Regions from separate parts of the Streptomyces sp. NPDC057486 genome, predicted to be linked through region 1. Evidence: riboswitches for the same ligand, from Rfam matches in the RefSeq annotation. Region 1 holds a riboswitch; the other holds the start of a gene.
What was found. A riboswitch is a leader RNA that binds a small molecule or an ion and turns the genes downstream of it on or off. The one in region 1 is predicted to bind cyclic di-AMP.

Region 1 (6,499 bases):
TCCTGCTGAACTCCCCCCGAAATTCCCATCGCACGGGCGTTGCCCGGCCGTCGGCCGACGGCCGATGATGTGCGGAACTGTGGGAATGTGGGGATGGCATGATCGAGACGGGTGACCGGGGTCGGACCTGGCTGCTGACCGGGGCGAGCGGCAGCTATGCGCTGCACCTCACCGACCGGGACCGACTGCTGCATCTGCACTGGGGGCCACGGATCTCCCTCGCGGCCGCCGAGGCCCTCGCCGCCGCGCCCGAGCCGCCCTTCCGGGGCTTCGAGTCGCAGCTGGACGGCCGCGAGGAGTACCCGGTCGAGGGTGGCCCCCGCTTCGTCCGGCCCGCTCTCTCCGTACGCACCCCCGAAGTCCGTGGCACCGAATGGGTGTTCGCCGGGGCCGCCGTGGACGGCGACGAACTCCGTATCGCGTTCGCCGACTCCGTGCAGTGGCTCGCGCTCACCCTGCACTACCGGATGCGGGACGACTCCGATGTCATCGAGCGCTGGGCCACTGTGAACCGCACCGGTCCTGACGGTCCGCCGCTGGAGCTGCTGCGCGCCGACGCGGCGGCCTGGTCACTGCCCGCCCGCGACAGCTGGCGGCTGAGCCAGCTGCACGGCCGCTGGGCGGCTGAGACACAGCTCGTACGGTCGGAGCTGACGTACGGCGAGAAGGTCCTCTCCAGTCGGCGCGGCCACACCGGACACCAGTCCCTGCCATGGGTCGCGCTCGACGCGGACGGCGCCGCCACCGAGGAGTACGGCGAGGTGTACGGCTGCGCGCTCGGCTGGTCCGGCTCGTGGCGGATCGCGGTGCAGCAGCTCCCCGACGGGCTCGTGCAGATCACCGGAGGCGCCGGATACGACGACTCCGGGCTGCTTCGGCTGGCACAGGGGGAGACGTACACCACACCGGTGTTCGCCGGTCTGTGGAGCGCCGAAGGGTTCGGCGGGGCGAGCCGGGCCTGGCACGCCTGGCAACTGGCCCATGTCGTCCCGGACGCCGAGAGCCTGCGGCCGGTGCTCTACAACTCCTGGGAGGCGACCGGCTTCGACATCGCGGAGGACCAGCAGCGCGCTCTCGCCGAGCGCGCCGCCGCGATGGGCGTCGAGCTGTTCGTCGTGGACGACGCGTGGTTCGGGCAGCGCACCAGCGACCGGGCCGGACTCGGCGACTGGACCCCCAACCCCGAGCGATTCCCCGGCGGGCTGAAGCCGCTCGCCGACGAAGTGCACGGGCTCGGCATGCAGTTCGGCATTTGGGTCGAGCCGGAGATGGTGAACGCCGACAGTGATCTGTATCGCGCGCACCCCGACTGGGTGCAGCACTTCCCCGGGCGGACCCGGACCGAATTCCGTCATCAGCTGGTGCTCAATCTGGCCCGGACCGATGTGCAGAACCATCTGTGGGAGCAGCTCGACACGCTGCTCTCCAGCGCCCCGATCGACTATGTGAAATGGGACTTCAACCGCTGCTTCACCGATGCGGGCTGGCCGGGCGAGGACTATCCGCAGAAGCTCTGGATCGCGCATGTTGACGCGCTCTACGCACTGATCGACCGGCTGCGGGCCGCCCACCCCGGCGTCGCCTTCGAGTCCTGCTCGGGCGGCGGCGGCCGGATCGACCTGGGGATCCTCGCCCGTACCGACCAGGTGTGGACCTCCGACAACACCGACCCGCTCGACCGGCTCGCCATCCAGGAGGGTTTCGGGCAGATCCATCCGGCGCGAGTGATGGCCGCCCGGGTCACCGACAGTCCGAATGTCCAGCTCAACAGCAGAACCAGTTCGCTGCGCTTCCGCTTCGTCAGTGCGATGGCCGGGGTGCTCGGGGTCGGCGGGGATCTCACCGAGTGGAGTGACGAGGAGCTGGCCGAGGCGCGGAGCTGGGTTGATCTCTACAAGGAGATCCGCCCCACGGTGCAGCACGGCGCGCTGTACCGGCTGCGTGCCCCGCGCGGTGGGCTCGTCGCCGTGCAGTACGTGCACGGCGACGAGGCCGTGGTGCTGATGTGGCTGGAGGCGCAGCGGTACGGGGAGCGGCCGCCGGCCCTGCGGCTGCGCGGGCTCGACCCCGCGGCGACATACACCGACCTGGACACCGGGGCGGTCCACCACGGTGCCGTGCTGCTGCATCAGGGTCTGCACACCGGGCTGCGGGGGGATCTGGACGCGAAGGTGCTGAGGCTCCGACGTGGCGGACGCTCATGACATGTCCGTATTGAGGTATTTAGCGAAACATGGCCTACTTCTGCGGGAGATGATGGCCTACTCGTGAGCGGGATCATATCCGTGACGGTGTGTGGTGGCGCCACGGATGGGTATTCCGGACGTCGCGCGGAAAGTCAAGATCCGTAATCCACGGAGGGTGACCGGAATTCCGCGCCGATTTCCCTTCGCGGATTCCCTTGAGTAATCGATGGCTTGTTTCCGCCGTCCTCGCTCGCCTAAGTTCACCCTCAATCCGGACGGACCGCCTAATCCTGCCGCCGCCCGGAATTCGCACCCACTCACGTGTGGCAGGAGCGGGGGAACCAGGTAGGCCGCCGCCCGGAGAGATCCGGCCGGCTCGGGGTGAAGTCGCGAACTGCGACCGGGCATCTCCAGCCCGAACCCGACAGCTCACCTCGTAGGCGCCGGAGAGGAAATTCTTCATGCCCACATCGGGTAAGCATCGCCGTACCAAGTCCAGCACGATCGCCCGTGGCGTCGCCGCCGTCGGCGCCGGTGGGGCCGTCATCGCCCTTCCGCTGCTCGGCGCCACCGGTGCCCACGCCGCGGAGCAGGCCGCGCCCACCGCGCAGTCGGCAGCCACGCACGTCGCCGTCGAGGCCGCGCCGGTCGCGAAGAAGCAGGTCGAGACCCGGACGTACTCCGTCGTCGCCGGTGACTACCTGTCGAAGATCGCCGCCGAGCAGCAGGTCGAGGGCGGCTGGCAGAAGCTGTACGAGGACAACCGCGAGGTCGTCGGCGAGAACCCGAGCCTGATCTTCCCGGGCATGAAGCTGACGCTCGGCGGCAAGCCGGCCGGCTCCGCCGCGGCGGACACGCAGTCCGCCCCGGCTCCGTCGACCTCCTCGGCCGACAAGTCCACGTCGCAGTCCAAGGCTTCGGAGTCCGCCAAAACCTCCGCCGCGGCGGTCCAGAGCACCAACTCCGGCTACGTGCACCCGGTCCCGGGCAAGCACACCACCGCCTACCGTGCCTCCGGCGCCAACTGGTCCAGCGGCAGCCACACGGGTATCGACTTCCCGGTCGCCACCGGCACCAGTGTCAAGGCGATCACCTCCGGCACCGTCGTCACCGCCGGCTGGGGTGGCGCGTACGGCAACCAGGTCGTCATCAAGCACGCCGACGGCCACTACTCGCAGTACGGCCACATGTCCTCGCTCTCCGTCTCGGCGGGCCAGACCGTGACCGCCGGCCAGCAGGTCGGCCTCTCCGGCGCGACCGGCAACGCCACCGGCCCGCACCTGCACTTCGAGGTCCGCACCGGCCCGGCGTACGGGTCGGACATCGACCCGATCGCCTACCTGGCCTCGCACGGGATCTACGTCTGATCCACGGCTGACCCGGTCGGCTCGGTGAAGGGGCGGTGCGCGGCGGCGCACCGCCCCTTCACTTATTCCCCCTTTACCAAAACCTGACCGGGTGGTCTATCTCACCACCCGTCAACCCTTTATTACGGTCGCGTAGGTCACATTCGGCGGTGCAGGATATGCGCTTGTGGCAGACGATTCGAGAAACAATCAACGTGGCGTCATCAACCGGTATGGCGCCATCGGGTCGTACGCAGCGATTGGCGACAGCTTCACCGAGGGAGTCGGAGACCCCGGCCCGGACGGAACCTTCGTCGGCTGGGCGGACCGTTTCGCGGTACTTCTCGCGGACCAGCTCCCGGACACCGATGCGGCGACGAGCTCCGAGGGCTCCGCGCACGGAAACTTCCGGTACGCCAATCTCGCCGTACGCGGACGCCTCCTCGACCAGATCGTCGAGGAGCAGGTGCCGCGCGCCAAGGAACTCGCACCTGACCTGGTGAGCTTCTGCGCGGGCGGCAATGACATCATCCGGCCCGGCACCGACCCGGACGACGTGGCCGAGCGCTTCGAGCGCGCGGTCGCCGAGCTGACCGACTCGGTCGGCACCGTGCTGGTGACCACCGGCTTCGACACCCGCGGCGTTCCCGTGCTGCGCCATCTGCGCGGCAAGATCGCCACGTACACCGCCCATGTGCGCTCCATCGCCGACCGCTACGACTGCCCCGTCCTCGACCTGTGGTCGCTGAAGTCCGTGCAGGACCGGCGAGCCTGGGACGACGACCGGCTCCACCTGTCGCCCGAGGGGCACACCCGGGTCGCGCTGCGCGCCGCCCAGGTCCTCGGCCTCGACGTCCCGGCCGACCCCGACCAGGAGTGGCCCCCGCAGGCACAGCGCGGCACGCTGGAGGTCCGGCGCGACGACATCCACTGGGCGCGCGAGTACCTGGTGCCGTGGATAGGGCGGCGGCTGCGCGGCGAGTCCTCCGGCGACCTCGTCGAGGCGAAGCGGCCGGATCTCCTGCCGCTTTAGCACTGTCTTCGGCTCGTCTGCCGGACGGGCCCGCTCCCTTTCTGACTCCCGGGGGATTCAGGCCTGTCCGGCGACCGGGGACAGCGGCAGGAACCGGCGTCCCGAGGGCGCCGGTATGCCCGGGCGTCGGGCCGGTACGCGCTCCAGGACGCCGCCCGCGAAGACGTCGTACAGCGGCAGCGTCTCCAGATGCACATAGCCGATGTGGCAGTCGCAGACGGCGAGCGGACAGGCCCGCGGAGCGAGCGCACTGCGGTAGCTGCCGTCGTACAGATTGCCCAGCTCGGCCGGGACGAAGTGGCAGCGGCGCACCGTGCCGTCACCGTCCACCGAGATGACGGACTCGCCGGTCCGGCACGGCAGGCCGGCCGAGCGGTGCGGGTGGCGGCTGTACGGGAAGAGCGGGTCGAGGACCGTCCAGCGGTCCGCCTCCTCGTCCGTGTAGCTCTGCCCCTCAGCGGCATTGACCCAGAGATACACCTCGTCGGGCAGGTCGGTACGGAGCCGTCGCGCCTCGTCGAAATGGTCCTCGAGACCGACGACACCGACGCTGTACCGGACATCCAGAGCGGACAGCTCCCGGCACCTGGCGAGGAAACGGTCGTACGGTGTCTGCCCGGGGTGGTACGTGCACCACAGCGCAATCTTGTCGCGGCCGGCTCCACCGGCCTCGGCCAGCCACCGTGTACGACCGCTGAGATTGGTCTGGATCGCGACCCGGCCGATGTGCGGCAGCTGCGCCAGCTCCACCAACGCGCGGCGGTACCAGGAACGGACCAGTCCCTCGCCCCACGGCGTGAACAGCACCGAGATCCTGTCCCTGGTCTGCGCCGCGGCCCACGCGGTGAACCGCTCCAGCGCGGCGCGGTCGGCACGGAGCTGCTCCGGGCTGTCGCGCCGCTTGGCGAACGGGCAGTACGGGCAGTCGTAGTCGCACGAAGCCAGGGGGCCCCGGTAGAGGATCGTCAGATCCATGGGAGTGCTCACTTCAGTTCGTACGCGGCCATCGCGGCCCGTACAGCGGGGGAGAACAGCTCGGGACCCAGCGCGTCGGAGTGGGCGAGCCCCTCGGGCGAGAGCCGCAGCAGCCCGGACGCCACGGCGGACCCGTCCAGCCAGCCGCGTGCCTCGAAGAGGCCCAGCTCACCTGGGAAGTCGTCACCGGGAGCGGCGCCGAACCGCTCGTGGTATTCCGCAAGACGCAGCCCCTCGGCCTGGAGGAGCGACTGCAGGAGGTGGCGCCTGCGTGCCTCGTCGCCGTCCACATACCGTCCCACTTCCGCACGGGAGAAGTCCTCGGTGGCGGTGTAGCCGTCGATGATCGCCCGCACTTCCCGCATCTCCACCGCGTAGTCGAAGGAGTAGTGCAGCCGACTGGTGTACGAGCGTGCGCCGCAGCCCAGCCCGATCATGCCGTCCGTCTGGCACGCGTAGTCGTCGGGACCCTGCCGTGGGGCGTCGCCGCGACGGAACATCCGCATCGACACCTGCTCGTAGCCGTGGGCGAGGAGATGGTCCCGGCCCCCTCGGTACAGCCGCAGCCGCTCCTCGTCCCAGGCGGCGTCCGCCGCTGCTTCGGCGCCGACCCGGCCCAGGCCGGTCAGCGGGCGCACGTACAGCGGATAGAGATACAGCTCCTCCGGCTGCCAGGCGAGGGCCGCGTCCAGGGAGGAACGCCAGCTGTCCTGGGTCTGTCCGTCGATGCCGTAGATCAGGTCGATGTTGAGGACCGGGATGCGTGCGTCGCGGATCCGGCCGAGCGCCGCCTCCACATCGGCGCGGCGCTGGGGGCGGACCGCCGCGCGTGCCTCGGCGTCGACGAAGCTCTGTACGCCGATGCTGATCCGGGTCGTCCCGCGGTCGGCGAGGACGGCCAGCCGGTCGGCTGTTGCGGTCGACGGCGAGGTCTCGACCGACAGCGGCACGGAGCGCAG
Region 2 (6,499 bases), on a different contig from region 1:
ACCGCCGCCAACGACCTGATCGCGCAGTTCATGTATCTGGAGCACGCCGCGCCCGAGCGGCCGATCTCCCTCTACATCAACTCCCCCGGCGGCTCGTTCGGCGCCATGTCCGCCATCTACGACACGATGGACTACCTCACCTGCGAGGTGGAGACGTTCTGTCTCGGCCAGGCCGGTTCCAGCGCGGCGGTCCTGCTCGCCGCGGGCGCTCCCGGCCGACGGCATGCCCTGCCCGGGGCCAGGGTCGTCGTCCAGCAGCCCGAGCTCCCGGAGCCGGTTCAGGGCCAACCGTCCGATCTGGAGATCGAGGCACGGGAACTGGTCCGCGTCCGTGAGCTGCTCACCCGCATGCTGGCCCGCCACACCGGCCGCAGCGCCGAGCGGATCGCCGCCGACTTCGAGCGCGACCTCATCCTCGACGCCGCCGGAGCCAAGGCGTACGGGCTGGTGGACCACGTCCTGGAGAACCGCAAGACGTCGCTCCCGCCGAACAGCGCGAGGTGAACCGCCGATGCAGCCACCCCACCTCCCACCGCTGCCCGCACTGACGCGCGCCGAGGCCGAGTTCATCGACTGCTACCTGGAAGTGCTCGACCAGCTGGGCCGGATCAACCCGGCCCGCGGCAGCGACACCTACGGCGCGCTGCGCGCGGCCCAGGCACTCGCCTCACGTTCGGGCGCCCTGCGGGACGCGCTCACCTTGATGCACGAGCGGGGTGAAGCACACATCCACGCCGCCACATTGGCACGGGCACTGCGCGTGTTGGACGGGGAACGGCGGGCCGGACGGGTCACCGTGCCCCCGGCCCCGATGAGTTGATCATCTCTCCATGGGCGACACGCCCGGCATGTTGATCGAATTTTCTCGCTCGTCCGGCGCAAGGAATCCCCCGCGAGAGGGATGACTCGACTTGCGCCGCCGACGTGGACGGCGAGCGAAATATGCCGTTCCGCCGCTGGTACGGGACGGGTCGAGACAGCCTGACGAGTGCTCACATCATCCCTCGCTCACCCAAACAGACGATTGGTAACGAACTTCGCATTTCGCTGTTTTGGTTCGGAAATCCGGCAGTCGGTGAGTCAAGATCCGTGGGACGACAAGCCCCCGCCACCACGGCGAGGCGGTCCGGGCGGACGCCGAGTCCTGCCGCCGCCCGGATGACTGGTCGACATAAGTGGATCGGCAGGAGTGGAGGACCCGAGCACAACGGGTCGACCGGCATCCGGTCGACCCTCGGGGTGAAGCCGCATCGCGCGGCCGGGCAACTTCGCCAGCCCGAACCCGACAGGTCATCCTTCACAGGCGGCTGACGAAGGGTTGCGCATGACTGCGCAGGTTCATGTCCCGTTTCTGATCACCCGGGCCGGTACGGCCACAGTTCTGACGCTCGCCGCCGTCGGCGGCTCCATGCTCGCTCCCGGCGCCGTGACCGACGCCCATGCCGCGACGCGTGCGACGAAGGCGCTCAAGATCGCCGCGTCGAAGCAGGGATCGCCGTACCGGTACGGGGCCACCGGCCCCCACCGTTTCGACTGTTCCGGGCTGATGATGTACGCGTTCAAGAAGGTGGGCAAGAGGCTCCCACGCACGGCCCAGCAGCAGTACAACAAGTCCCGCCACATCTCGGCGTCGAAGCGGAAACGCGGCGATCTGGTCTTCTTCCACTCGGGGCGCAGCGTCTACCACGTCGGCATCTACGCCGGCAGGGGGAGGATCTGGCACTCCCCGAAGACCGGTTCCGTCGTGCGGCTGGAGAAGATCTGGACGAGGAGCGTCTGGTACGGACGAGTTCGCTGATCCCTCCGTTTCTCCTCCGCCCCCCCCATTCACCACGTGCTTCAGTGCACCAGGGGTCCGGTCACCAGGACCAGCCCCAGCGCGGTGAGCGCCGCGCCGCTGCCGCCCTCGATGGCGCGGGCGGTACGCGGCCGGCGCAGCCACCGGCCCAGGCGGTCCACCAGGAGCGCCACGGCCGGGAACCAGATCAGCGCGAGCAGCACGACGACGGTGGCCAGCAGCAGGGTCCTGGGGAGGGGCGGCTGTCCGTCAGGGACGAATTGCGGCAGCAGGCTCAGGAAGAGCACGGGCGCCTTGGGGTTCAGAGCGTTGGTCAGAAAGCCCTGGCGCAGGGCGCGCCGCGTGCTGGTCGCCGTCGGCCCTCCGTCCCCTCCCGTGTCCACGCCCGCATCCCTGGCGCGGCGCCGCGCCGCGTGCACGCCGCTGATTCCCAGATAGAGGACGTACGCCCCGCCGAGCAGCTGCACCGTGCGGAACAGGACGGGCACCGTGACAAGGACCGCCGCGAGCCCGGCGACGGCGAGCGCCGTGTGGATGAGCAGTCCCCCGGCGACCCCCAGCGCCGTGGCCACCCCGGCCGCACGCGAGGCGAGTGCGTTCCGTACGACCACCGTGAAGTCCGCGCCCGGCAGCGCCACCATCCCTGCGGCGACCCCGATGAAGGCGATCAGTTGTCCGTCCATGGGTCCACCATGGACCGACTTAGCCTTCAGCATGTACTTGCAATCTTCTGGGTCTGCCAAAAGGAATGCTTAATGTTCGATCCGACGCGGCTCGCGGCACTGGTGGCGGTCGCCGAGGCCGGTTCGATCACGCGCGCCGCCGCCCGCCTCGGCTACACCGCGCCCGCACTCTCCCAGCAGCTGACCAAGCTGGAGCGGGAGGCGGGCGCCGCGCTGCTGGTGCGCCACCACCGAGGCGCCCGGCTGACGGCAGCGGGCGAGCTGCTGGTCGTACGCGCCCGGCGGGTCCTCGACGAGATGGACCGTGCGCGCCACGAACTGAGCCGACTGGCCGGGCTCTCCGGCGGACGCCTCCGGGTCGGCACGTTCACCACGGCGGGCATCCATCTGCTGCCGCCTGTACTGAGCGCGTTCCGGCGCGCCCACCCGGATGTGGAGCTGTCCGTCACGGACTACGAACCGCCCGGGGGGATCGCCGCCGTCGCCTCGGGCGAGGTCGATCTGGCGCTGACCCATGCGTACGAGCCGGGGCCTGCGGCGCCGGTGCCGTCCGGGGTCTGCGTGGAGCCGCTGCTGGTCGAGGAGCTGGTACTGATCACTGCGGTCGGCCAGATGCTGTCCGAGGGGACGGGACGGCTGCCGGTTACGGAGCTGGCAGGCCGGCCGCTGGTCAGCAGCGCACCGGCCCATCCCCCCCGCCGCGGGGTGGAGAACGCCCTGGCCGAGGTGGGGGCGACGCCCGCGGTGGTCTGCGAGTCGCCCGGCTATGCCCTGGTGTGCGCCCTGGTCAGCGCGGGGATCGGGATGGCGGTGGTGCCGGAGATGGTCGCAGCGATGTCGCCGGCTCCGCTGTCCGTGCGGCGGCTGGAACCCGCGGCGTTCCGGCGGACGATCTCGGTGGTGCACCACGGCGAGCACGCGAGCGGAGCGGCGGCGACGCTGTGCGCACTGCTGCGCGGCGGCTTCGGACGGGCGACGTCGGTGCAGTGACGTGCGCCCGCCCGCTCGGGCAGTCAGGGGTGGGCGGGTACGGTCCACGGGAGCGCGATCCAGACGGTCTTGCCCCCCTCGCTGGTGGGCGTGACCCTGAGACGTCCGCCGCACTCCTTGACCAGACAGCGGATGATCACCATGCCGCGGCCGTTGTCCTGCTGCACGGCGGCGGGCGGGCGCCGGGGCCGGCGGGGGTGACTGTCCGTCACCCCGAGGTGCAGCTGCTCCTCACGCTCCAGCCGGAGGTCCACGGTGAAGGTGGGCGACTGGCCGAAGGTGTGCTGGACGGCGTTGGTCACGAGTTCCGAGACGATGAGCCGGATGGTGTCGGCGGCCTCGGTGTCGTCGGGCAGTCCCCAATCGGCGAGCACCCGGGCAACGTATCTCCGGGCTGCGGGGACCGAGACCGGCTCGCTGGGCAGAGTGACACGTGCTTCTTGATGGTCTGCCATGGCGAGCCGTCCCTTTCCTGCCCGGACCGACCCACGACCGGTCCGGGATGTGCTTCGCGCCAGATTGCCACTGATGCTGCCCGCTGTGACGCCGATCCAACGAGATATGCATATATCTGTCGCTCGAAGCGGTGAACTCCGGCCCGGACAGGCGCGGGTGGCGGCACACTGGCCCCTCTGTACGAGAGGGAGGGAGGCCGCCGATGCAGCACGGCCCCGCAGTACGTCGCCGCAAACTCGGGGAGGAACTGCGGAGTCTGCGCCACACGTCCGGACTCACCAGTCGGGACGCCGCACGGATCCTCGGCTGGCACCAGTCGAAGGTGAGCCGGATCGAGACCGGTGCGAGCGGGGTGAAACCGGCCGATGTGGGCCGGCTGCTGGATGCCTACGGCGTGGACGACGCACAGTTGCGGGCGCTCCTGGAGATGCTTGCGGGCTCGGCGGGCGGTGGCGGCACGGGCTGGTGGCACGCCTACCGCGGCCTCATCCCGCCCCAGTACCGGGACTTCATCAGTCTGGAGTCCCAGGCCCGGACCGCCCGCACGTTGGAGACCTCGGTGGTTCCCGGACTGCTGCAGACCGCCGACTACGCACGGGCGGTGACCCGTTCGTCCCTGGACGGACTGCCCGCCGGTCAGCTGGACTCGCTGGTGGAGGTGCGGCTCGCGCGGCAGGGAGTGCTGCGGACAGACCCGCCGTTGCGGTTGACCGCGGTGCTCGACGAGGCGGTGCTGCGGCGCGAGGTCGGCGGGCGCCGAGTGATGCGGGAGCAGCTGCGCCATTTGGCGCGGTTGTCCCAACTACCCCATGTGCAGGTGCAGTTGCTGCCGTTCTCGGTCGGCGGATACATCGGAATCACTGGGCCGTTCGTTATCTTCTCATTTCCGAATACTTCTGATCTGGATGTGGTCGTTCTTGACCATTTGACGAGTAGCCTCTATCTGGAGCGGAAAGAAGACCTTGAGGCGTACAGCTCGGCCTTCCGCACGATGCAGGCACACGCGCTGTCGCCGGAGCACTCGTTGGACCTCATCGCCGCGATCGACCGCGACGGTTAGGAACCTCAGACTGCCCGAGGGGGCCCGATGTCCGATTGCCTCGCACAGCACGAGTTACGGTGGCGGCGCAGTAGCCGCAGCACGGGTATGAACAACTGTGTGGAAACAGCTCCGTTCGGCGCGGAACAGCTGGCGGTGCGGGATTCCAAAGACGTGTCCAGGCCCCCGCTGCGGTTCTCCGCGGCGGCCTGGACTTCGTTCGTCTCCGGTCTGAACGACGGTCCGGTCGGCTGACCGGCCGACTCCGTCAGGTCAGTGGCGCGGTTCGCAGGACGGTCGCCACCGCGGTCGCGATCTGCGCCTCCGTCAGATCGGCCCGTGCGGTGAGCCGCAGCCGCGAGATGCCGTCCGGGACCGACGGCGGGCGGAAGCAGCCCACCGCGATCCCGGCCGCGCGGCAGTCGGCCGCCCAGCGCACCGCCGCGTCCGGCGAAGGCGCCCTGACCGAGACGACTGCGGCGTCGGGGCGCACGGCGGTCAGCCCTCCTGCGGTCAGCCGTTCGTACAGTGCGGTGGCGACCGTACGGGCCCTGCCCGCGCGTGCCGGCTCCCGGCGCAGCAGGCGCAGGCTCGCGAGAGCCGCGCCCGTCGCGGCCGGTGCGAGCCCGGTGTCGAAGATGAAGGTGCGGGCCGCGTTGATCAAATGGTCGATCACCCGGGCCGGGCCGAGGACCGCTCCACCCTGACTGCCCAGGGACTTGGACAGGGTGAGGGTGGTGACGATCCCGTCACCACCCGCGAGACCGGCGGCGGCGAGGGCGCCGCGCCCGCCCTCCCCGAGCACGCCCAGACCGTGCGCGTCGTCGACGAGCAGCGCGGCGCCCTCCGCACGGCAGACGTCGGCCAGTTCCGGCAGCGGCGCGGCGTCTCCGTCGACGGAGAAGACCGAGTCGGTGACGGCCAGGGCGCGGCCGCCGTGCGCGCGCAGCTCCTTGGCGACGGATTCGGGATCGGCGTGGGGCACGACGACTGTGTCCGCCCGGGAGAGGCGGCAGCCGTCCACGATGGAGGCGTGATTGCCCGCGTCGGAGACGATCAGGGAGCCACGACCGGTGAGGGCGGTGAGGGCGGCGAGATTGGCCGCGTAGCCGGAGGAGAGGACGAGGGCCGCTTCGAAACCGCAGAATTCGGCGAGTTCGCGTTCGAGCTCGGCGTGCAGCGCGGTGGAACCGGTGACCAGCCGGGAGCCGGTGGCGCCCGCACCCCACCGGTGCGCGGCCTCGGCGGCGGCAGCGGTCACCTCGGGGTGCCGGGTGAGGCCCAGGTAGTCGTTGCTCGCGAGGTCCAGCAGTTCCGGCTCGGCGCGCCGGGGGCGCAGAGTACGGACGAGCCCGGCGTCCGCACGGCGGCGCGCCTCGTCATCGATCCAGTCGAACGGGGCGAAGGACATGGCGGCGGTCCCTTTTGTAGGCAGCTCACAGACCCTAACCGGGGGCGCGGCCCGTCATGGTGTGGCGATACACACAGGCTCGGTGGGCTCTGTTGTCCGGTTCCTCCTTGGCTGCGGGCGGT

Region 2: it holds a riboswitch for cyclic di-AMP, as region 1 does, so the genes downstream of both, ACFU6I_RS17150 (C40 family peptidase) here and ACFU6I_RS37365 (peptidoglycan DD-metalloendopeptidase family protein) in region 1, are expected to answer to the same signal.

The regions. Positions count from the first base shown of each region.
Region 1 is NZ_JBHVEE010000122.1:5,440-11,938, forward strand. It holds gene ACFU6I_RS37360 (alpha-galactosidase) at 99-2,204, shown strand; cyclic di-AMP (ydaO/yuaA leader) riboswitch at 2,487-2,644, shown strand; gene ACFU6I_RS37365 (peptidoglycan DD-metalloendopeptidase family protein) at 2,648-3,553, shown strand; gene ACFU6I_RS37370 (SGNH/GDSL hydrolase family protein) at 3,720-4,565, shown strand; gene ACFU6I_RS37375 (STM4011 family radical SAM protein) at 4,623-5,540, opposite strand; gene ACFU6I_RS37380 (STM4012 family radical SAM protein) at 5,549-6,499, opposite strand, start outside.
Region 2 is NZ_JBHVEE010000031.1:66,331-72,829, reverse strand. It holds gene ACFU6I_RS17160 (ATP-dependent Clp protease proteolytic subunit) at 1-504, shown strand, start outside; gene ACFU6I_RS17155 (hypothetical protein) at 512-820, shown strand; cyclic di-AMP (ydaO/yuaA leader) riboswitch at 1,136-1,321, shown strand; gene ACFU6I_RS17150 (C40 family peptidase) at 1,325-1,798, shown strand; gene ACFU6I_RS17145 (LysE family translocator) at 1,840-2,481, opposite strand; gene ACFU6I_RS17140 (LysR family transcriptional regulator) at 2,554-3,471, shown strand; gene ACFU6I_RS17135 (ATP-binding protein) at 3,495-3,926, opposite strand; gene ACFU6I_RS17130 (helix-turn-helix domain-containing protein) at 4,130-4,987, shown strand; gene ACFU6I_RS17125 (DUF397 domain-containing protein) at 5,015-5,221, shown strand; gene ACFU6I_RS17120 (8-amino-7-oxononanoate synthase) at 5,235-6,377, opposite strand.